DNA from 3 places in the Pseudomonas rhizosphaerae genome. Region 3 is predicted to be linked to each of the others. Evidence: predicted binding sites of a transcription regulator. Region 3 holds the regulator's gene; each other region holds the start of a gene.
The links. Region 3 encodes sigma-54, which starts transcription at its own class of promoters, with help from an activator protein. Its sites were predicted from a motif close to ANTGGCATNNANNTTGCTNT; they were not measured.
Positions count from the first base shown of each region.

Region 1: glnA (glutamate--ammonia ligase) is a predicted target of sigma-54. The motif match lies at 2,462-2,481, and genes of this name have one in related genera.
Region 2: LT40_RS07360 (CmpA/NrtA family ABC transporter substrate-binding protein) is a predicted target of sigma-54. The motif match lies at 3,439-3,458, and genes of this name have one in related genera.

Region 1 is NZ_CP009533.1:3,262,774-3,270,149, forward strand. Features, by position in the region: gene typA (translational GTPase TypA) at 1-575, opposite strand, end outside; gene thiI (tRNA uracil 4-sulfurtransferase ThiI) at 704-2,158, opposite strand; gene glnA (glutamate--ammonia ligase) at 2,580-3,986, shown strand; gene LT40_RS14450 (DUF4124 domain-containing protein) at 4,119-4,637, shown strand; gene LT40_RS14455 (DUF4124 domain-containing protein) at 4,634-5,233, shown strand; gene glnL (nitrogen regulation protein NR(II)) at 5,514-6,599, shown strand; gene ntrC (nitrogen regulation protein NR(I)) at 6,596-7,376, shown strand, end outside.
Region 2 is NZ_CP009533.1:1,627,871-1,635,246, forward strand. Features, by position in the region: gene LT40_RS07350 (ABC transporter ATP-binding protein) at 254-1,054, opposite strand; gene ntrB (nitrate ABC transporter permease) at 1,064-1,939, opposite strand; gene LT40_RS07360 (CmpA/NrtA family ABC transporter substrate-binding protein) at 1,967-3,292, opposite strand; gene LT40_RS07365 (nitrate regulatory protein) at 3,568-4,854, opposite strand; gene LT40_RS07370 (Gfo/Idh/MocA family protein) at 5,001-5,927, shown strand; gene LT40_RS07375 (DEAD/DEAH box helicase) at 5,941-7,376, opposite strand, start outside.
Region 3 is NZ_CP009533.1:827,586-834,961, reverse strand. Features, by position in the region: gene LT40_RS03815 (KpsF/GutQ family sugar-phosphate isomerase) at 39-1,013, shown strand; gene LT40_RS03810 (KdsC family phosphatase) at 1,049-1,585, shown strand; gene lptC (LPS export ABC transporter periplasmic protein LptC) at 1,594-2,166, shown strand; gene lptA (lipopolysaccharide transport periplasmic protein LptA) at 2,153-2,698, shown strand; gene lptB (LPS export ABC transporter ATP-binding protein) at 2,698-3,423, shown strand; gene LT40_RS03790 (RNA polymerase factor sigma-54) at 3,587-5,080, shown strand; gene hpf (ribosome hibernation-promoting factor, HPF/YfiA family) at 5,159-5,467, shown strand; gene ptsN (PTS IIA-like nitrogen regulatory protein PtsN) at 5,480-5,944, shown strand; gene rapZ (RNase adapter RapZ) at 5,947-6,804, shown strand; gene LT40_RS03770 (HPr family phosphocarrier protein) at 6,821-7,093, shown strand; gene LT40_RS03765 (ZIP family metal transporter) at 7,166-7,376, opposite strand, start outside.

The DNA.
Region 1 (7,376 bases), 2.3 Mb from region 3:
TCGACGATCGACTGGTACAGCGGGGTCATGTCTTCGGCCATGTCGGCGTGGTCCAGACCGGCGATGCCGTTCAGGGCCGAGGCGTAGACGACTTTGAAGTCCAGCTGTTCTTCGGTGGCACCCAGGTTGTCGAACAGATCGAAGATCTGGTCCAGAACCCAATCAGGACGCGCGCCAGGACGGTCGACCTTGTTGATGCAGACGATCGGACGCAGGCCGGCTTCGAACGCCTTCTTGGTCACGAAACGGGTTTGCGGCATAGGGCCGTCTTGAGCGTCGACCAGCAGCAGCACGGAGTCGACCATCGACATCACGCGCTCTACTTCACCACCGAAGTCGGCGTGGCCCGGGGTGTCCACGATGTTGATGTGGTAGCCGTTCCAGTTGATGGCGGTGTTCTTGGCCAGAATGGTAATGCCGCGCTCTTTTTCCTGGTCGTTGGAGTCCATCACGCGCTCGTCGTTGAGCTCGTTGCGCTCCAGAGTGCCGGACTGACGCAGGAGTTTGTCTACCAGGGTGGTCTTACCATGGTCAACGTGAGCAATGATGGCGATGTTGCGTAGATTTTCGATCACTTGTGTATCTCGATCAGAGGATTCGGTTGCCGCGCATTCTACGTGGCGAATATTAATCAACGATGTTGCAACCGACCCTGTGGTCGGGGGGGCGATGGCGGATGGATCCACCATTCAACCCCGGAACTCTATGTCGGACGATAAACGCGCACATTGGCATGTCCCTCACTCAACAGATGGTGAGCATGCAGTCGGCTCATGACGCCCCGGTCGCAATACAGCAAGTACTGACGGGTGAAGTCCAGTTCCTTGAAGCGGCTGTTCAGGGCATAAAAAGGCATTGCCTGGACCTCGATGCCGGCCAGTGACAACGGCTGGTCTTCCTGGGCATCGGGGTGGCGGATATCGATGACGACCTGTCCGGGCAGCACTTGGCCGACCTCTTCGACTTCGATATCCCGGCCCAGCTGGTCGATGACTTCATCGATGGACACCAGCTTGGCACGTTCCAGCGCTCGCTCAAGCACAGCCATGTCGAAGGACTTCTCTTCATGCACGACACGTGGCAGTTTTGCGCTGGTGGTCGGGTTGACCGAAATCACGCCGCAATATTCTGGCATGTGTTTGGCAAAATCGGCAGTCCCAATTTCAACGGCTTGATCGATGATGTCCTGTTTATGGCTGGCCAGCAGTGGCCGCAGCACCAATTTGTCGGTGGCGCTGTCGATCGCCGACAGGTTGGGCAGGGTCTGGCTGGACACCTGGGAGATGGCTTCGCCGGTGACCAGCGCAGGAATCTTCAACTGGTCGGCGAAATGCGTGGCCCCACGCAGCATCATGCGCTTGAGGATCACGCCCATGTGGCTGTTGTCGACCTTGCCGAGAATCTCGCCCAGCACTTCTTCGAACGGTACGCTGATGAACAGCACGCGCTGGGAGCTGCCGTACTTCTTCCACAGGAAGTGGGCGACTTCCATCACGCCCAGTTCGTGGGCGCGACCGCCCAGGTTGAAGAAGCAGAAATGCGTCATCAGGCCACGGCGCATGATCTGGTAGGCCGCAACGGTGGAGTCGAACCCGCCGGACATCAACACCAGGGTCTGTTCCAGGGCGCCCAACGGATAGCCGCCCATGCCATCGTGCTGGCCATGGATGACGAACAGGCGCTGGTCACGGATTTCCAGGCGCACCACGACGTCGGGCTTCTTCAGGTCGATGCCGGCGGCGCCACACTCGCGGCGCAACTGGCTGCCGACGGTGCGCTCCACGTCCATCGAGCTGAACGCGTGTTTGCCGGCACGCTTGGCACGCACCGAAAAGATCTTTCCAGGCAGCAGCGGGCCGAAGTGCGCCTTGCACTTGGCCACGATGTCATCCATGTCGCCCAGCGGGTATTCGTCCACTTGCAGGAAATGCGCGATACCTGGCGTGCAGCTCAGGCGCTCGTTCATCTCGCGCAACACCTTGGCGTCCGTCAGCTTGGTCTGGACTTCAAGGTTGTCCCACACGCCAGTGACCATCAGCTGCGGGTCCAGGTCACGGAGCACCATGCGAATGTTCTTGGCGAGCTGGCGGATGAAGCGCTTGCGCACCGGCGGGCTCTTGATGGTGATCTCTGGGAAGACTTTTACGATAAGTTTCATGAAAACAGCGCGCGAAATGCCAGCCTGAAAAGAGGGGCGCGGATTATAGCGGAAATTGCTCAAGGTTTGACCAGTTATCGTACGAACGGCCAAACGCACCATTCTGGACCACCCACAAACACCCCGCACCAAACCAGCGCACCCACATTCACCACAGCCCCCTGTTGCAGTGGTGCATGCAGCGTCCAGCCTTTATACGCACCGATGCCTGAAACAGAGCATGACGCGGCTTGCGCCGCTGCTACAGGGGAATGTGCTCGAACATAGGGATCGTGCACAGCGGCGTTGCGCCCATCACGGGGCACTGGCATGCAAATTGCTCCCTTGTGAGGCAGGTTGCCTTGGCCGACTATCGGGCCCGGCATCACTCATATTTGGGGGCCCCTTTCATAATTGGCCCTATTCCACCCCGGAGGACAACATGTCGAAGTCGGTTCAACTCATCAAAGATCATGACGTCAAGTGGATTGATCTGCGCTTTACTGATACCAAAGGCAAGCAGCAGCACGTGACCATGCCAGCGCGCGATGCTCTGGATGACGACTTCTTCGAAGTCGGCAAGATGTTCGACGGCTCCTCCATCGAAGGCTGGAAAGGCATCGAAGCCTCCGACATGATCCTGCTGCCCGACGACAGCACTGCCGTGCTCGACCCGTTCACCGAAGAGCCGACCCTGATCCTGGTCTGCGACATCATCGAACCGTCGACCATGCAAGGCTACGATCGCGACCCACGCGCCATCGCCCACCGTGCCGAGGAATACCTGAAGTCGACCGGTATCGGCGACACCGTGTTCGTCGGTCCGGAACCTGAATTCTTCATCTTCGACGAAGTGAAGTTCAAGTCGGACATCTCCGGCTCCATGTTCAAGATCTTCTCGGAACAGGCTTCCTGGATGACCGACCAGGATGTGGAAGGCGGCAACAAGGGCCACCGTCCGGGCGTCAAGGGCGGCTACTTCCCAGTGCCTCCGGTCGACCACGACCACGAAATCCGTACCGCCATGTGCAACGCACTGGAAGAGATGGGTCAGGTCGTCGAAGTTCACCACCACGAAGTGGCGACTGCCGGCCAGAACGAAATCGGCGTCAAGTTCAACACCCTGGTCGCCAAGGCCGACGAAGTGCAAACCCTGAAGTACGTCGTGCACAACGTTGCCGACGCCTACGGCCGCACCGCTACCTTCATGCCCAAGCCACTGTACGGTGACAACGGTTCGGGTATGCACGTGCACATGTCGATCTCCAAGGACGGCAAGAACACCTTCGCCGGCGAAGGCTATGCCGGCCTGTCCGACACCGCCCTGTACTTCATCGGCGGCATCATCAAGCACGGCAAGGCACTGAACGGCTTCACCAACCCGTCGACCAACTCCTACAAGCGTCTGGTCCCAGGTTTCGAAGCTCCAGTGATGCTGGCCTACTCGGCTCGCAACCGTTCCGCCTCGATCCGCATTCCTTACGTCAACAGCCCTAAAGGCCGTCGTATCGAAGCCCGTTTCCCGGATCCGGCAGCCAACCCGTACCTGGCTTTCGCAGCCCTGCTGATGGCTGGCCTGGACGGCATCCAGAACAAGATCCACCCTGGCGACGCTGCCGACAAGAACCTGTACGACCTGCCGCCTGAAGAGGCCAAGGAAATCCCACAGGTGTGCGGCAGCTTGAAGGAAGCCCTGGAAGAGCTGGACAAGGGCCGTGCGTTCCTGACAAAGGGCGGCGTGTTCAGCGACGACTTCATCGATGCCTTCATTCACCTGAAGAGCGAAGAAGAAATCAAGGTTCGTACCTTCGTACACCCACTGGAATACGACCTGTACTACAGCGTCTGATCCCTGTGATGTGACAGAAAGGCCACCCTCGGGTGGCCTTTTTTCGTTGGGCGGCTGCCGTGGCAACGATGCACCCGCGCCGCCATTTGCTCTATGCTGGCCCCCATGCAAGCGCCACTCAGAGAAGTCTCCATGCGCTCACCCCTAGCCTGCCTGTTGCTACTGCTGTGTTCGCTGCCTGCCGCGGCGCAGATCTACAAGTACACCGACGCCCAGGGCAACACCGCCTACAGCAATCAACCACCCGAGGGGCGTGCGAGCCAGACGGTCGAGCTACCGCCGCTCAACAGCGTCGAATCGCTGCGCAAGCCGGCGCCGGTGACCCTGCCGAGCACCGCCGTCCAGGTGCCGCAGACTCAGTACAGCCAGCTGGAACTGACCGGGCTGCCTAGCGATGAAGCGCTTCGCGCCAACAACGGTACCTTCGATGTCGGCGTAGCGATCGTGCCCCGCCTGCGCTCCGGAGACCGGCTGCGCCTGGTCCTCGACGGCCAGCCTTATGGCCAGCCGACCAACGTACCGCGCCTGCAACTGGTGAATGTCGATCGCGGCGAACATAGCCTGGCAGTGCAGGTCGTCGACAGCCAGGACGCGGTCGTCCAGGAAAGCGCCACCGTCACCTTCACGGTGCAGCGGGTTCATCTTCCATGAGGTATTGGGCGCTGCTCTGGCTGGCCTTGAGCACCGCGTCGGCCCAGGCTGCGGTGTACACCTACGTCGACGCCAACGGCAACCGGGTGTTCACCGACCAGCCCGGCCAGGGCGCCAAGCGCGTGCCGATGCCGGAGCGCTCCAGCTCCGCCGCACCGGCCACGGTTGCGCCGCCACGCACCAGCAAGGTGCCTGTGCCGAACAAGGCGCCTGCGATGCGCTATCAGATGCTGCGTATTCTGGGGCCACTGCCGGACACCGCCGTGCGCGAAGAAGACGGCTCACTGATCGTGACCCTCACCAGCGAACCGGCGTTGCAGCCCAATCATCGCTACCGCCTGTTGCTGGACGGCGAAGTTGCCCAGGCACCCGGGCGCAGTCCGGTGTTCGCGTTGAGCAATGTCGACCGGGGCACCCATAGCCTGGCCGCCGAGATCATCGATCAGGACGACCATGTGATCGAGCGTACGCCCGCACAGCCCGTGCATCTGCAGCGTATATCGCTGATCCAGAAACGGCGCGTTCACCCTTGTCGTAATGCCGACTACGGTGTGCGCCCCGAATGTCCGCTCAAGGACAAGCCGGAAGACGACTGAGCAGCTCTCGGTCGCTAAATATCCGGTAACACATGCGCACCCATATGGTGCGCTATCATGCTCATCGTGAGGCGTGCGGTTCCATTTTGGTTCGAAATGGCTGCGCGCGGTGCTTCGCGGCATACCGGTCGAGCACCTGTGGCACGCATTTGTACGATCGGCGCTTCTTTTCGGAGCCTTGGTTTGGTTCTTGCATTTTCCTTGCACCAGCGAGTTTGTTTCGCGCGCGAACCCGGGCATTGCCACGGGCGCCCTGTGCCAAAAGAGGTCACCCGTCCCCATGACCATCAGCGATGCCCTGCACCGACTGTTACTCGACAACCTCACCACTGCCACCATTCTGCTCAACGCCGACCTGCGCCTTGAGTACATGAACCCCGCAGCCGAGATGTTGCTGGCGATCAGTGGCCAACGCAGCCATGGTCAGTTCATCAGCGAATTGTTCACCGAATCCACCGAAGCGCTGAATTCCCTGCGCCAGGCCGTCGAACAGGCTCACCCCTTCACCAAGCGCGAAGCGATGCTGACCGCACTGGCCGGCCAGACGCTGACGGTCGACTATGCCGTGACGCCGATCCTCAGCAACGGCGCGACCTGGCTGCTGCTGGAGGTGCATCCACGCGATCGCCTGCTACGCATCACCAAGGAAGAGGCGCAGTTGTCCAAGCAGGAAACCACCAAAATGCTGGTGCGCGGCCTGGCACACGAAATCAAGAATCCCCTGGGTGGCATCCGCGGCGCGGCCCAGCTGCTGGCTCGCGAGCTGCCCGAAGAAAGCCTCAAGGACTACACCAACGTCATCATCGAGGAAGCCGACCGCCTGCGTAACCTGGTCGACCGCATGCTCGGCTCGAACAAGCTGCCCTCGCTGGCGATGACCAACATCCATGAGGTGCTGGAGCGTGTGGCCAACCTGGTCGAGGCCGAAAGCCAGGGCTGCATCACCCTGGTGCGCGACTACGATCCGAGCATTCCCGATGTCTTGATCGACCGCGAACAGATGATCCAGGCCGTGCTCAACATCGTACGCAACGCCATGCAGGCCATCAGCGGCCAGAACGAGCTGCGCCTGGGCCGCATCAGCCTGCGCACCCGCGCCATGCGCCAGTTCACCATCGGCCACGTGCGCCACCGCCTGGTCAGCAAGATCGAGATCACCGACAACGGGCCGGGCATTCCTGCCCAATTGCAGGAAACCATCTTCTACCCCATGGTCAGTGGCCGTCCCGACGGCACCGGCCTGGGGCTGGCCATTACCCAGAACATCATCAGTCAGCACCAAGGCTTGATCGAATGTGAAAGCCACCCCGGCCACACCACGTTTTCGATCTTCCTGCCGCTGGAACAAGGAGCCGCTTCGTCATGAGCCGTAGTGAAACTGTCTGGATCGTCGATGACGACCGTTCCATCCGCTGGGTCCTGGAAAAGGCCCTGCAGCAAGAAGGCATGACCACCCAGAGCTTCGACAGCGCCGATGGCGTCATGAGCCGGCTGGCACGCCAGCAGCCCGACGTGATCATCTCCGACATCCGCATGCCCGGCGCCAGTGGCCTGGACCTGCTGGCGCGCATTCGCGAGCAGCATCCGCGCCTGCCGGTGATCATCATGACCGCCCATTCGGACCTGGACAGCGCGGTGGCCAGCTACCAGGGCGGCGCCTTTGAGTACCTGCCCAAGCCGTTCGACGTCGACGAGGCGGTGTCGCTGGTCAAGCGCGCCAACCAGCATGCCCAGGAACAGCAGGGCCTGACCGAAGTCCCGGCGCTGACCCGCACGCCCGAGATCATCGGCGAAGCGCCGGCCATGCAGGAAGTCTTCCGCGCCATCGGCCGACTCAGCCACTCCAACATCACCGTGCTGATCAACGGCGAGTCGGGCACCGGCAAGGAACTGGTCGCCCACGCCCTGCACCGGCACAGCCCAAGGGCCGCATCGCCGTTCATTGCGTTGAACATGGCGGCGATCCCCAAGGACCTGATGGAATCGGAGCTGTTCGGCCATGAAAAGGGCGCCTTCACCGGCGCGGCCAACCTGCGCCGTGGCCGCTTCGAACAGGCCGACGGCGGTACGCTGTTTCTCGACGAGATCGGCGACATGCCGGCCGATACCCAGACGCGTCTGCTGCGCGTGCTGGCCGATGGCG
Region 2 (7,376 bases), 800 kb from region 3:
GCCGTTCCTGTAGCAGCGGCGCGAGCCGCGTCGGCGGTGGCTGCGGTGTGTCTGATGCCACGCGGTGAAGCCGGACGCGGCTTGCGCCGTTCCTGTAGCAGCGGCGCGAGCCGCGTCGGCGGTGGCTGCGGTGTGTCTGATGTCACGCGGTGAGGCCGGACGCGGCTTGCGCCGCTGCTACTGGGAACGCGGCGCTGGCGTCGGCGGTTGGTGCGATGGATCAGGGGAAAGCGGTGAAACTGGATGCGGTGGTTCAGGCGACGGCTTCGACGACTTTTCCCTGTTTCTCATACAGGAAACTGAGCACCGCTAGGCGGTACTGGTTGTAGCGCGGGTCGTCGGCCAGGGCCAGGCGGCTGCGCGGGCGGGGCAGGTCGATGGTGAGGATTTCGCCGATGGTCGCCGCTGGGCCATTGGTCATCATCACGATGCGATCCGACAGCAGCACCGCTTCGTCGACATCGTGGGTGATCATCATCACCGTGTTGTGCAGCTCGCTCTGGATTCGCATCACCTCATCCTGCAAATGCGCGCGGGTCAACGCATCCAGCGCGCCGAACGGCTCGTCGAGCAACAGCACCTTGGGCTGCATCGCCAGCGCGCGAGCGATGCCGACACGCTGCTTCATGCCCCCGGAAATCTCGCTGGGGCGCTTGTGCAGGGCGTGGGTCATGTTGACCATTTCCAGGTTGTGCAGTGTCCAGGCATGGCGCTCGCTCTTGCTCTTGCTGTGCTTGAAGACCTTGTCCACACCCAGGGCCACGTTCTCGTAAACGGTCAGCCACGGCAGCAGCGAATGGTTCTGGAACACCAGGCTGCGGTCCGGCCCCGGCTGACGCACTTCCTTGCCGTCGAGAATCACCGCACCGTTGCTCGACTCGATGAGCCCGGCGACGATGTTCAGTACTGTCGACTTGCCGCAGCCCGAGTGGCCGATGATGGAAATGTATTCGCCGCGTGCGACGTTGAGGTTGATCCCGCGCAGCACCTGGCTGGTGACACCGTCGCGCTCGAAGTGCTTGTCGACGTTTTCGATACTCAAGTAATGGCTCATGTTGCCTCCTCAGCTTTGCGAAGTGCCACGGGTGACCAAGCGTCCGACCATCGCCACGAGACGGTCGAGGCAGAAGCCAACCACCCCTACGTAGGCCAGGGCGAGGATGATGTCGCTGATGCGCGAGGCGTTCCAGGCGTCCCAGATGAAGAACCCGATGCCGACACCGCCAATCAGCATTTCCGCAGCGATGATCGCCAGCCACGACAGGCCGACACCGATGCGCAGGCCGGAGAAGATGTAGGGCGCGGCCGCCGGCAGCATGATCTTGCTGAAGTATTCCAGGCCGTTGAGCCGCAGTACCTTGGCCACGTTGCGGTAGTCCTCGGGAATGTTGCGTACGCCCACCGAGGTGTTGATGATGATGGGCCAGATGGCCGTGATGAAGATCACGAAGATCGCCGAAGGGTAGCTGTCCTTGAAGCCGGCCAGCGACAGCGGCAGCCAGGCCAGCGGCGGCACCGTACGCAGGATCTGGAACAGCGGATCGAGGCCGCGCATGGCCCAGGTCGACTGCCCCACCAGCACACCGAGGCTGATCCCCACCACCACGGCCAGGGCGTAGCCATAGGCGACCCGTGACAGGCTGGCCAGCAACTGCCAGGCCATGCCCTTGTCGTTGCCGCCGTTGTCGTAGAACGGGTCGACGATCAGCTCCCAGGTGTCGGTGATGACCTGGGTCGGCGGCGGCAGCGCCGCGCCCTTGCCGCTGCACACCAGTTGCCAGACCAGCAACAACAGGGCGCCAATCACCACCGGTGGCAAACACTGTTGCAACACGAAGCGGCGGGTGTTCTTCAGCAGGCTGGCCATCCGCGGCGGCTTGACCTGCGCCTTGGCGACCGCCTGGGCGGCGCTGTGCAGCTTCTTCACTTCAGCATTCATGGTGACCTCCGGTCAGTGCGGGGAGCATCAGGCCAGGGCCTTGATGGACAGGCTGTCGAGATAGGCCTGCGGGTTCTGTGGATCGAAGGTCTTGCCGTCGAAGAAGGTCTCGATACCGCGCGAGTCGGAATCGGGAATCTGAGCGGACGGCACGTTCAGTTCGGTGGCGGCCTGGCGCCAGAGGTCGGAGCGGTTGACCTTGGCGATCAAGGCCTGGCTGTCGAAGTCCTTGGGCAAATAACCCCAACGCTTGTTCTCGGTGAGGAACCACAGGTCGTGGCTCTTGAACGGGTAGGAGGCGAAGTCGTCCCAGTAGCGCATGATGTGCGGGCTGTCCTTGACCACCTTGCCGGTGCCGTAGTCGAAGTTGCCTTTCATGCGCTCGATGATGTCCGCCACCGGCGCGTTGATCCAGCGCCGCTTGGCGCAGATTTCAGCCACTTCTTCCTTGTTCTGCGGCTGCTCGCAGAACATCTGCGCTTCCATCACCGCCTTGAGCAGCGCCTTGGTTGCGTTGGGGTGCTTGTCGACGTAGTCGGCGCGCAGGGCCAGGGCTTTCTCGGGGTGCTTGTCCCAGATCTCGCCGGTGGTATTGGCGGTGTAGCCGATCTTCTGGTTGATGAGCTGGGCGTTCCATGGCTCGCAGACGCAGAAGCTGTCCATACTGCCGACCTTCATGTTGGCCACCATCTGCGGTGGCGGCACGACGATGGTGGACAGGTCCTTGTTCGGGTCGATGCCGCCTGCAGCCAGCCAGTAGCGCAACCACAGGTCGTGGGTGCCGCCGGGGAAGGTCATCGCGGCATTGACGGTCTTGCCGCCGGCACGCTTGGCTGCCAGCGCCGCCTTGAAGGGCGCAGAGTCCAGGCCCAGTTTCAGGTCGGCGTGTTCGTTGCCCACGGAGATGCATTGCCCGGCCAGGTTCAGCCGGGCCACGATGTACATGGGCACCGGTTGGTTGTTCGGGGTGACTTTGCCGGCAGCGATCAGGTAGGGCATGGGCGTGAGAATGTGCGCGCCATCGATGCCGTTGGCAGCCGAGCCCAGCACCAGGTTGTCTCGCGTCGTGCCCCAGGAAGACTGCTTGAGCACTTCCACGCCAGTCATGCCGTGCTTGGCGAAAAAGCCCTTTTCGTCGGCGACGAACAGCGGCGCGGCATCGGTCAGTGCGATGAAGCCCAGCTTGGCCGTGGTGGTTTCCAGACCGTCGGTGCCTGCTGCCCAGACCGCCGAGGCCAGGCCGGGCGGCAGCAGGCCCAGGGCAGCACCGGCGCCGGCGACGGTCAAGGATTGCTTGAGAAAGTGCCGACGCTTGGCGTCGTGCGGGTGTCCCTTGAAAGGCGTGTCGTCCATCGCTGATTCCCCTGCTGGTGGCGGCCAAAAAAAAAGCAAAAAAAAACGGCGTTCACGCGGTCCGGGCAGTGCTGCCGGGAACGCGTGGACACCGTTGTCCAGGATTCGAATAGTCGACCGCAGTTGGCTGCGATCCTGTGTGTCTCAAAGCAGATTGCGTGCCAAGGCCGCATGAGCCGCGTAGCACGTGGATGGGCAGGTGCCGCGCAGCACCGGCGTGCACGGATGCGGAGCATGCCACGTGCGGGGTGCGCAAATAGGGCGCAGTGTCCGCTTCAACCCTTGCCGGCCACGGCCAGAACGTTCTGGGCCATGTCGACCATGCGCAGCCCTCGCGACATCGCCGATTGCCGCAAGCGGGTGTAGGCCTCGTTTTCGCTCAAGGCGTATTCACTCATCAGCAGCTGCTTGGCGCGTTCCACCAGCTTGCGCTCGTTGAGCGCCTGGCGCGCCTCGTCCAGTTGCAGGTTGGCGTCTTGCAAGCGATGGGTCTGGGCTTGCAGCAGATCCAGCAGCGAGCGGCCCATCTGCGGTCCGTGGCCGTCGGGCGCGGGGCTGTCGAGATCGCTGGCATGCACGCTGAACAGCCGGGCGTCGCCACAGCCCATGGTCTCCAGGCTGGCCAGGCGTTGCAGCAGCACACGATGGTTGTCCAGGTCGGCATGGGCCAGCTTGATGCTGCTCTGACAACTGGCCAGAAGTTGCTCGGCCAGGTGCTTCTCCACTTCGTGCATCTGGTCGATGCGCTGGCTGTGCAGATCGAACCATAATTGCGACAGGCCAGGGTCCACCGGATGCTGCGCCGAGGTGCGCATGCCGACCTCGCGCAGGCGCAACAACTGTGTGGTGAGTTCGCTGCGCTGCAGCTCGGCCCAACGCTGACCGGCCACCGGGTCGGCGAACTCGCCAAAGGTCTGGAAGCAGCGCTCCTGGCTTTGCGTCAGGTGCAGGATGCGCTCCTGCACGCTGGCGTCGAAGAAACCCGCTGAAAAGCCCACCACACCGGTGGCCCGCTCCTGGCCCGCCAGTTCCTTGCCCTGCATGAAATTGAACAGCGCTACCAGCACTCGGGTGATGCTGGGATCGATGGCGGTGTCGGCCGCTTCGAAGACGACCGCCATCAGCCCACCCACCAGGCGGGTCAGCGCCGAGGTGGCCACGCTGGGCGCCAGTAGACGTTCGCGGATGCGCCGACGCAGGCCGGGCAACTCGTCGAAGCCGTGCAGGACATAGGCGACACGGTTGAACAGCCGGGCACGGTCGGCAGCGCTGGCCGCGTTGAGGTCCATGGCCTGCAGCCGCGGCAGTACGTCCTGGGCCAAGGCCTGCGCCTGGTCGGCGTGCAGGTCGAGCTGGCCACGATAGGTTTCGGCCTGGCTGCCCAAGTAAAGGTTGGTGTAGCCACGTTCGCGCTGCAACGCGTGCACCAGGCGGCTTATCAATGTCACCAGTTCACAGGTGTCGGCCAGTCCGCGCAGGCCTTCGAGCTCGCTGCGGCGGGCGGCCAGCATGAAGCGCAGGGCAGGGGGCATAGGACGATCAGGCAGGGCGCGATCAGGCATGGCGGGCTCGCAACTTCGATGAGGGACGGCATGGCTGCATGCAAATCCTGGTCCCGACGCCGCGCCTGCCGCGTGCATCGCCGCGTATGCCGACGGCTGCGTAGCTGCTATAACGCGCAGGCCCAACAATAAAAAAGGAGTTCACGATGTCCCCCATTCGTCTCGGCGTGGTCGGCTACGGCAAGATTGCCCAGGATCAGCATGTCCCCGCCTTGCGCAACGACCCGGCCTTCGACCTGGTCGCCGTGGCTACCCTCGGCGAGCCATGCCCCGGCGTCGCGCATTTCGCCAGCCTGCACGAGTTGCTCGAACAGGCAGCGGATATCCAGGCGCTGGCCTTCTGCACACCGCCCCAGGGTCGCTATGCGCAGGTCCGCGAAGCGCTGCTGGCCGGCAAGCACGTGCTGGTGGAAAAACCACCCTGTGCCAGCCTCGGCGAGGCCATGGCCTTGGTCGAACTGGCCGCCGAGCAGGGCGTGACCTGCCTGTTCGCCTGGCATTCACGTTTCGCTGCCGGTGTCGAGCCTGCGCGCGCCTGGCTGGCGGGCAAACGCCTGCAGTCGGTCACGGTCCAGTGGAAGGAAGACGTGCGCAAGTGGCACCCGGGCCAGCAGTGGATCTGGCAGGCCGGCGGTCTGGGCGTGTTCGATCCGGGCATCAACGCCCTGTCGATCATCAGCCACGTGCTGCCCGAAGCGCTGTTCGTCACCCAGGCCAGCCTGCGCTTTCCCGGCAATCGCCAGGCGCCGATCGCGGCTGACCTGAGCATGAGCGATGCACAGGGTTTGGCAGTCAGTGCTGCGTTCGATTGGGACCATGGCCACGACGAGCTCTGGCAGATCGAGGTGCGTTGCGCCGAAGGCTGCCTGCGCCTGACCCACGGCGGCGCACAGCTGCTGATCGACGATGTACCGCAAACGCTCGAGACGACAGGCGAGTACCCCTTGCTCTACCGGCATTTCGCGCAGCTCATCGAAGCCGGCCGCAGCGATACCGATCTGCAGCCGCTGCGCCTTGTGGCCGACGGGTTTCTGCTCGGGGAGCGCGCAACGGTCGTCGACTTCGTCGACTGAGGCTGCGCTGCGTCTAACGGCGCTTGGCTGGCGGGCTCGGCAGCGGCGCGAGCAGGGCGTCGATATCGTTGTCCTGCAGGCGCCAGTCGCCGGTTTCCCTTGCATCGAGAATGCCGGCCGCCAAGGCTGACTTTTCCTGCTGCAGGTGCTGGATCTTTTCTTCCACGGTGCCGCGGGTGATCAGCTTGTAGACGAACACCGGTTTTTCCTGGCCGATGCGGTAGGCGCGGTCGGTGGCCTGGTTTTCCGCGGCCGGGTTCCACCAAGGGTCGTAGTGGATCACCGTGTCCGCTGCGGTCAGGTTCAAGCCCACGCCGCCGGCCTTGAGGCTGATCAGGAAGATCTGCAGCCTGCCGTCCTGAAAGTCCCTGACCGGTGCCCGGCGATCGCGCGTGGTACCGGTGAGCAATGCGTAGGGGATGCCTCGCTGCTGCAGCTCCTGTTCGATCAGGCCCAGCATGGAGGTGAACTGGGAGAACAGCAGGATGCGCCGACCGCTGCCCAGCAGTTCGTCGAGCAATCGCAGCAGGCTGGCCAGCTTGCCCGAACTGTGGCCCGGTGGCGGTGCTGCAACGCTGTTGACCAGGCGCAGGTCACAGCACACCTGACGCAGCTTGAGCAGCGCTTCGAGAATGATGATCTGACTGCGCGCCACGCCCTTGCGGTCGATCTCGGCGCGGACCTTCTTGTCCATGGCCAGGCGCACGGTTTCGTACACGTCTCGCTGCGCCTCGTTGAGTTCGACCCAGTGGACGATTTCGCTCTTGGCCGGCAGCTCGGTGGCGACCTGCTCCTTGGTGCGGCGCAGCAGGAACGGCTTGATGCGCGCGTTCAGGTGCTGCAATCGTGCCTGGTCGCCCTGTTTCTCGATCGGCAGGCGGTAATCGCGGCTGAACTGCTTGCTGTCGCCCAGCCAGCCGGGCATGAGGAAGTGGAACAGCGACCAGAGCTCGCCCAGGTGGTTTTCCAGCGGCGTACCGCTCAGGCACAGGCGTTGCCTTGCGTTCAACTGGCGTGCCGCCTGCGCGGCCTTGCTGCCAGGGGTCTTGATGTACTGAGCCTCGTCCAGCACCAAGACGTGCAGCGGCACCTGTTCAAGTATTTCAAGATCCTTGGGCAGCAGGGCATAGGTGGTCAGCAGCACGTCGTACTCGGCCAGGTGCGCGAAGTGCTTCTTGCGCGTGGCGCCGTGCAGGGCCAGCACCTTGAGCGCTGGCGCAAAGCGTGCGGCTTCGTCCTGCCAGTTGGGCACCAGGCTGGTGGGCATCACCACCATGGCCGGCCGATCCAGGCGCCCGGCCTGTTTTTCGATCAGCAGGTGGGCAAGGGTTTGCAGGGTCTTGCCCAGGCCCATGTCGTCGGCGAGGATGCCGCCCACCTCTAGTTGCCGCAGGGCCTGCATCCAGCTCACACCGTCCAGCTGGTAAGGGCGCAGGGTGGCACGCAATC
Region 3 (7,376 bases):
TAATCGCCGCCTTTTCACCGGGCCTATCGACTTTTGCCATGAGCCAGACCAGCGACCTGATCCAATCTGCGCAGCGCACCATCCGTCTCGAGATCGAAGCGGTCGAGGGCCTGCTTGCCCATATCGACGCCGATTTCGTGCGCGCCTGCGAGTTGATACTCCAGAGCAATGGCCGCGTGATCGTACTGGGCATGGGCAAGTCCGGACACATCGGCAACAAGATCGCCGCGACTCTGGCCAGCACCGGAACCCCGGCGTTTTTCGTACATCCGGCCGAAGCAAGCCATGGCGACATGGGCATGATCACTCGCCAGGACGTGATCCTGGCCCTGTCCAACTCCGGTTCGACAGCGGAAATCGTCACATTGCTGCCTCTGATCAAACGCATGGGCATTCCCATGATCAGCATGACCGGCAACCCCGACTCGCCCCTGGCCCAGGCTGCCGAAGTCAACCTCGATGCCCGCGTGGCGCAGGAGGCCTGCCCGTTGAACCTGGCACCGACCTCCTCCACCACGGCCACCCTGGTGCTGGGCGATGCCCTGGCCATCGCCCTGCTCGAGGCGCGCGGCTTCACCGCCGACGACTTCGCCTTCTCACATCCCGGTGGCGCCCTGGGCCGTCGCCTGCTGCTCAAGGTCGAGCACGTGATGCACACCGGCGCCGCGCTGCCACAGGTAGCGCGCGGCACGCTGCTGCGCGATGCGCTGATGGAAATGACCCGCAAGGGCCTGGGCATGACGGCCATCCTCGAAGCCGATGGCCGCCTCGCCGGGATCTTCACCGACGGCGATCTGCGGCGCACATTGGATCGCACCATCGATGTCCACAGCACTCGAATCGAGGACGTCATGACCTCCCACGGCAAGACTGCCCGCGCCGACATGCTGGCCGCCGAGGCGCTGAAGATCATGGAAGACAACAAGATCAACTCACTGATCGTGGTCGACGATCAAGACTGTCCGGTAGGCGCCTTCAACCTTGGCGACCTGCTGCGCGCGGGAGTCATGTAATGAGCGAGAATGGCGTAATGACCGAGGCAGCCTCTATGAACCAGACAGGCAGCAACGACCTCTTGCAACGGGGCAAGGCTATCAAGCTGGCCGTATTCGATGTCGACGGCGTACTGACCGACGGCCGCCTGTACTTCCACGAAGACGGCAGCGAGTTCAAGAGCTTCAGTACGCTGGATGGCCAAGGCATCAAGATGCTCATCAACAGCGGCGTGACCACCGCGATCATCACCGGTCGCAGCAGCCCGGTGGTGGAGCGACGGGCCCGAAACCTGGGCATCGCACACCTGTTCCAGGGCCGCGAGGACAAGCTGGTGGTACTCGACGGCCTGCTCGCCGAACTGGACCTGAGCTATGAACAAGTCGCCTACCTGGGCGACGACTTGCCCGACCTGCCGGTGATTCGCCGCGTTGGCCTGGGCATGGCGGTGGCCAACGCCAATGCCTTCGTCCGCCAGCATGCCGACGGCGTGACCCAGGCCAATGGAGGCTTTGGTGCGGCGCGCGAGTTCTGCGAACTGATCCTCGATGCCCAAGGCAATCTCGAAGCGGCCCGCGCCGCGTACCTGTAGGGCCTGACATGCTGAACAAGAAAATCCGCAATATCGTGATCCTGGGTGTGCTGGGGCTGCTGTTCGCCGCCATCGGCTACTGGGATATCAGCCCTGAGCGCTTCCTCGAGCAGCCCACGGCGGCTGTCGACGAAAGCCAGATCGATTACTACGCTATCAACGCGCGGGCCCGGCAGTACCTGCCAGACGGTGGCGTGCAGTACGACATGACCGCCGACAAGGTCGAACACGTCAAGACGTCCGAGGTGACCCTGCTGACCAAGCCGGACATGCAGCTCTACCGCGGCACCGTCTACCCGTGGCACGTGACCAGCGAGCGCGGCGAGGTCAATCCCGACGGCAGCGAAGTGGAACTCATCGACTCCGTGCGCGTGGCACGGACCGACCAGAAGAGTCGTGCCACGGTGATCACCAGCTCGCGCATGACCGTTTTCCCACAGAAGCAATATGCGCAGACCGACCAAGACGTTAGAATCGACGGCGCCGGTGGCGTGTCGACGGCCAAGGGCATGAAAGCGTATCTGAATGACAGCAAGATCAACTTGCTGTCCAACGTAAGAGGACAGTATGAGGCTCGTTAAAACCCTCCCCTTTTTGCTCAGCCTGAGCGCAGCACTGGGAAGCGCGAGCGCCTGGGCACTGCCCACTGACCGCGATCAGCCCATTCATATCCAGTCCGACGATGCCCAGCTCGACGACAAACAGGGCGTGGCGACCTACAAGGGCAATGTGATCATTACCCAAGGGTCGATGAAGATCACCGGCAACACCGTGACCATCACCCGCAATGCCACGGGCGACGTGGACGTGTTCACCGCCGTCGGCAACCTGGCCTACTACGAGCAGAAGCCGGCTGCAGACAAGCCCATCGTGCAGGCCTACGGCATGACCATCCAGTATTTCGCGGCGCAGAACCGCATCGTGCTGATCGATAAGGCCAAGGTTATCAACGACGGCAACACGTCCGAAGGCGAGAAGATCGTCTACGACACGGTGCGCCAGGTGGTCAACGCCGGCCGTGCCACGGGCAGCAAGGTCACCACGCCGCGTCCGCGCATCGACATGGTGATCCAGCCCAAGAAGAAATCCGACGCACCGCAGAAGGCCCAGTAATGGCAGTCCTGAAAGCGCAGCATCTGGCCAAGAGCTACAAGAGCCGACAAGTCGTTCGTGACGTCAGCCTGTCCATCGAGAGCGGGCAGATCGTCGGCCTGCTGGGCCCCAACGGTGCCGGCAAGACCACCTGTTTCTACATGATCGTCGGCCTGGTCCAGGCCGACCAGGGCCGTGTGCTCATCGACGACCTGGACGTCAGCCACCAGCCCATGCATGGCCGCGCCCGCTCGGGTATCGGTTACCTGCCGCAGGAGGCCTCGATTTTCCGCAAGCTCTCGGTGGCCGACAACATCATGGCCATCCTCGAGACCCGCAAGGAACTCGATGCCACGGCGCGACTGGCAGAGCTCGAAGGCCTGCTGCAGGAATTCCACATCACGCACATTCGCGACAACCTGGGCATGAGCCTTTCGGGCGGCGAGCGTCGTCGTGTGGAGATCGCTCGGGCGCTGGCCACCGCACCCAAGTTCATCCTGCTCGACGAACCCTTCGCCGGTGTCGATCCGATTTCGGTCGGCGACATCAAGCAGATCATCCACCACCTCAAGACCAAGGGCATCGGCGTATTGATCACCGACCACAACGTCCGTGAGACCCTGGATATCTGCGAAACGGCCTACATCGTGAACGACGGCCAGCTGATTGCCGAAGGCGATGCCCAGACCATCCTGGCCAACGATCTGGTACGCGAAGTCTACCTGGGCCACGAGTTTCGCTTGTAAGGCCCGAGGGCGCCATCGCCCTCCTGCGGGCATTAATTTTCATGGCGCCCTAGGCAAACACTCAGGTTTCAGGCATATAATTTGCTTACGACATAAGCCGGGTACCTCGGTACCCGTAGTAGAAGGCGCTTCGCGCCGGCGACCAAGGTGTTAAGTTCCTGCCATGAAACCATCGCTCGTCCTACGTATGGGCCAGCAACTGACGATGACACCGCAGTTGCAACAGGCCATCCGCCTTCTCCAGCTATCGACCCTGGACCTCCAACAGGAAATTCAGGAAGCGCTGGAATCCAATCCCATGCTCGAACGCCAGGAAGAAGGCGACGACTTCGACAACAGTGACCCGCTGGCCGACAACATCGAGCAAAAGCCGACCCAGGAAATCCAGGAACCGAGCTTTCAGGAGTCTGCGCCGACGGTGGACAACCTCGAGGAAGGCGATTGGAACGAGCGCATCCCCAGCGAACTGCCCGTCGACACGGCGTGGGAAGACGTCTACCAGACCAGCGCCAGCAGCCTGCCGAGCAACGATGACGAGGAGTGGGACTTCACCACCCGCACATCGGTCGGCGAAAGCCTGCAAACCCACCTGTTGTGGCAGCTGAACCTGGCGCCCATGTCCGACACCGACCGCCTGATCGCCGTGACCATCATCGATTGCATCAACAATCAGGGCTACCTGGACGAGACGTTGCAGGAAATCTGCGAATCGTTCGACCCCGAGCTTGACATCGAGCTGGACGAAATCGAAGCGGTGCTTCATCGCATCCAGCAGTTCGAGCCGGCCGGCATCGGCGCGCGCAACCTGAGCGAATGCCTGATGCTGCAACTGCGCCAGCTACCGCCCAAGACCCGCTGGCTGGCCGAGGCGCAGCGCTTGGTGAGCGATTACATCGACCTGCTGGGGTCGCGCGACTACAGCCAGTTGATGCGCCGCATGAAGCTCAAGGAAGACGAACTGCGCCAGGTCATCGAGCTGGTACAGAGCCTGAATCCGCGGCCCGGCTCGCAGATCGAATCCAGCGAACCGGAATACGTCGTGCCCGACGTCATCGTGCGCAAGGACAACGATCGCTGGCTGGTCGAGCTCAATCAGGAGTCGGTCCCGCGCCTGCGAGTCAATGCGCAATACGCAGGCTTCGTGCGACGCGCCGACACCAGCGCCGACAACACCTTCATGCGCAACCAGCTGCAGGAGGCGCGCTGGTTCATCAAGAGCTTGCAGAGCCGCAACGAGACCTTGATGAAGGTGGCCACGCAGATCGTCGAGCATCAGCGCGGTTTCCTCGATTACGGCGACGAGGCCATGAAGCCCTTGGTGCTGCACGACATCGCCGAGGCGGTGGGCATGCACGAGTCGACCATTTCGCGGGTGACCACGCAGAAATACATGCACACCCCCCGTGGCATCTACGAGCTGAAATACTTTTTCTCAAGCCACGTCAGCACTTCCGAAGGCGGCGAATGCTCGTCCACGGCGATTCGCGCGATCATCAAGAAACTGGTCGCCGCCGAAAATCAGAAAAAGCCGTTGAGTGACAGCAAGATCGCTGGTTTACTGGAGGCACAAGGCATCCAGGTAGCCCGCCGAACGGTCGCCAAGTATCGCGAATCCCTAGGGATTGCGCCGTCCAGCGAACGCAAGCGGTTGATGTAGCCCTGCGATGTGCCACAGCGTTCCAGTGGCAGGCACCCAAGCCTGCTTCTTTATGCAATGGCAATAAGGAGAAGCGGTATGCAAGTCAACATCAGTGGACACCAACTGGATGTGACCGAACCCCTGCGAACCTACATCGGGGAAAAACTCCAGCGTCTCGAACGCCACTTCGACAAGATCACCAATGTTCAGGTGATCATGGAGGTCGAGAAGCTCAAACAGAAAATCGAAGCCACCCTGCGCATACCCGGTGGCGAGGTGGTTGCCAATGCCGAGCATGACGACATGTATGCGGCCATCGACCTGCTTACCGACAAGCTGGATCGCCAACTCAAAAAGCATAAGGAAAAACAGCAGAGTCTGCTGCAAGGCGCGACTGCTCGCTGACACTCCCCACCCATGATTCGACTAGAAACCATCCTGACCCCCGGCCGTTCCTGCGTGAACGTGCCGGGCGGCAGCAAGAAGAAAGCACTCGAAGAGATCGCCAACCTGATCGGTCGCGAAGTGCCGTCGCTCGACACGCAAACCGTGTTCGAAGCCCTCATCGCCCGTGAAAAACTCGGTTCCACCGGATTCGGCAATGGCATTGCCATTCCACATTGCCGGCTCAAGGGCTGCAATGCGCCTGTCAGTGCCCTCGTGCATCTTAGTGCCCCAATCGACTACGACGCGATCGACGGCGCCCCCGTCGACCTGCTCTTCGTGCTTCTGGTGCCCGAAGCGGCCACCGATGCCCATCTGGAATTGCTCCGCCAGATCGCCAGCATGCTCGATCGCAAGGAGGTACGCGAGAGACTGCGTTCGGCGCCCAGCAATCAAGCCTTGTACCAAGTGGTACTGGACGAACAGAACGGTCGTTAACCATGCGTTTGATCATCGTCAGTGGCCGCTCAGGCTCAGGCAAGAGCACTGCCCTGGATGTTCTGGAAGACAACGGTTTCTATTGCATCGACAACCTGCCAGCAGGGCTGTTGCCCGAGCTGGCCGAGCGTGCGCTGATTCATACCGAGCTGGCGCAACCTCAGGTGGCCGTGTCGATCGATGCGCGCAACCTGCCCAGTCATCTGTCACGCTTCCCGCAGCTACTCGCCGAAATGCGTGCCAAGCACATCCAATGCGATGTCCTGTACCTGGATGCCGATGAAGAAACGCTGCTCAAGCGCTTCTCCGAGACCCGACGTCGACACCCTTTGAGCAACAGCAATCGCTCGCTGGCCGAAGCCATCCGGGTGGAAAGCGACTTGCTGGGGCCCATCGTCGATCTGGCCGACCTGAAGATCAACACCACCAACCTGAACCTCTACCAGCTGCGCGATGCCATCAAGGTCCGGCTGTTGAACAAGCCCGAGCCGGGCACGGCCTTTCTGGTGGAATCGTTCGGTTTCAAGCGGGGCATGCCGATAGACGCCGATCTGGTATTCGACGTTCGCTGTCTGCCCAACCCCTACTGGAAACCCGAACTGCGCGAGCAGTCCGGGCTTGATGCGCCAGTCGCCGAATACCTGGCAGCGCAGCCGGATGTCGAAGAGATGTACCAGGACATCGCTGCCTACCTGCTCAAATGGCTGCCGCGCTTCGCGGCCAGCAGCCGTGCCTATGTCACCATCGCCATTGGGTGTACAGGCGGGCACCATCGCTCGGTATACTTGACCGAGCGCCTGGGCCGATTGCTGCAGCAGTCGCTCAAGAATGTCCAGGTTCGCCACCGCGACCTCAGCTGAAAGGATCCCCCGCGCAATGCCCGCCCTTCAAGTAGAAATCATCAACAAGCTCGGCCTGCACGCCCGTGCCGCAGCAAAATTCGTCGGCGTGGCGGGACGCTTTCCCTGCCAGGTTCGTGTGGGCCGTACGCCCGAGGCCCTGGTCGATGGGAAGAGCATCATGGGTGTAATGATGCTGGCTGCCGGCAAAGGCACCACCATTCATCTGCACACCGAAGGCGAGCAGGATCAGGACGCTCTGGATGCCATCGTCAAGTTGATCAACGACAAGTTCGACGAAGGCGAGTAGGCCCACGCGACGGCCCAGAGGCAGAACCCAGGTAGCGGCCAGCGAGCCGTCCGCTACCGTAAGGTTGCAGACTCAAGACAACGCCGTGTCCATCACCATCATCAGGCAGAAACCGACACACAGGCCCAGGCTTGCCAGCTTGTGATGACCGTTGCTGCGTGATTCGGGGATGATCTCGTGGGTCACGACCAGCAGCATCGCGCCGGCCGCGAAGGCCAGGCCCAGGGGAAGCAACAGCTCGCCCATTCGCACCAGCCAGGCACACAGTACCGCGAACACCGGC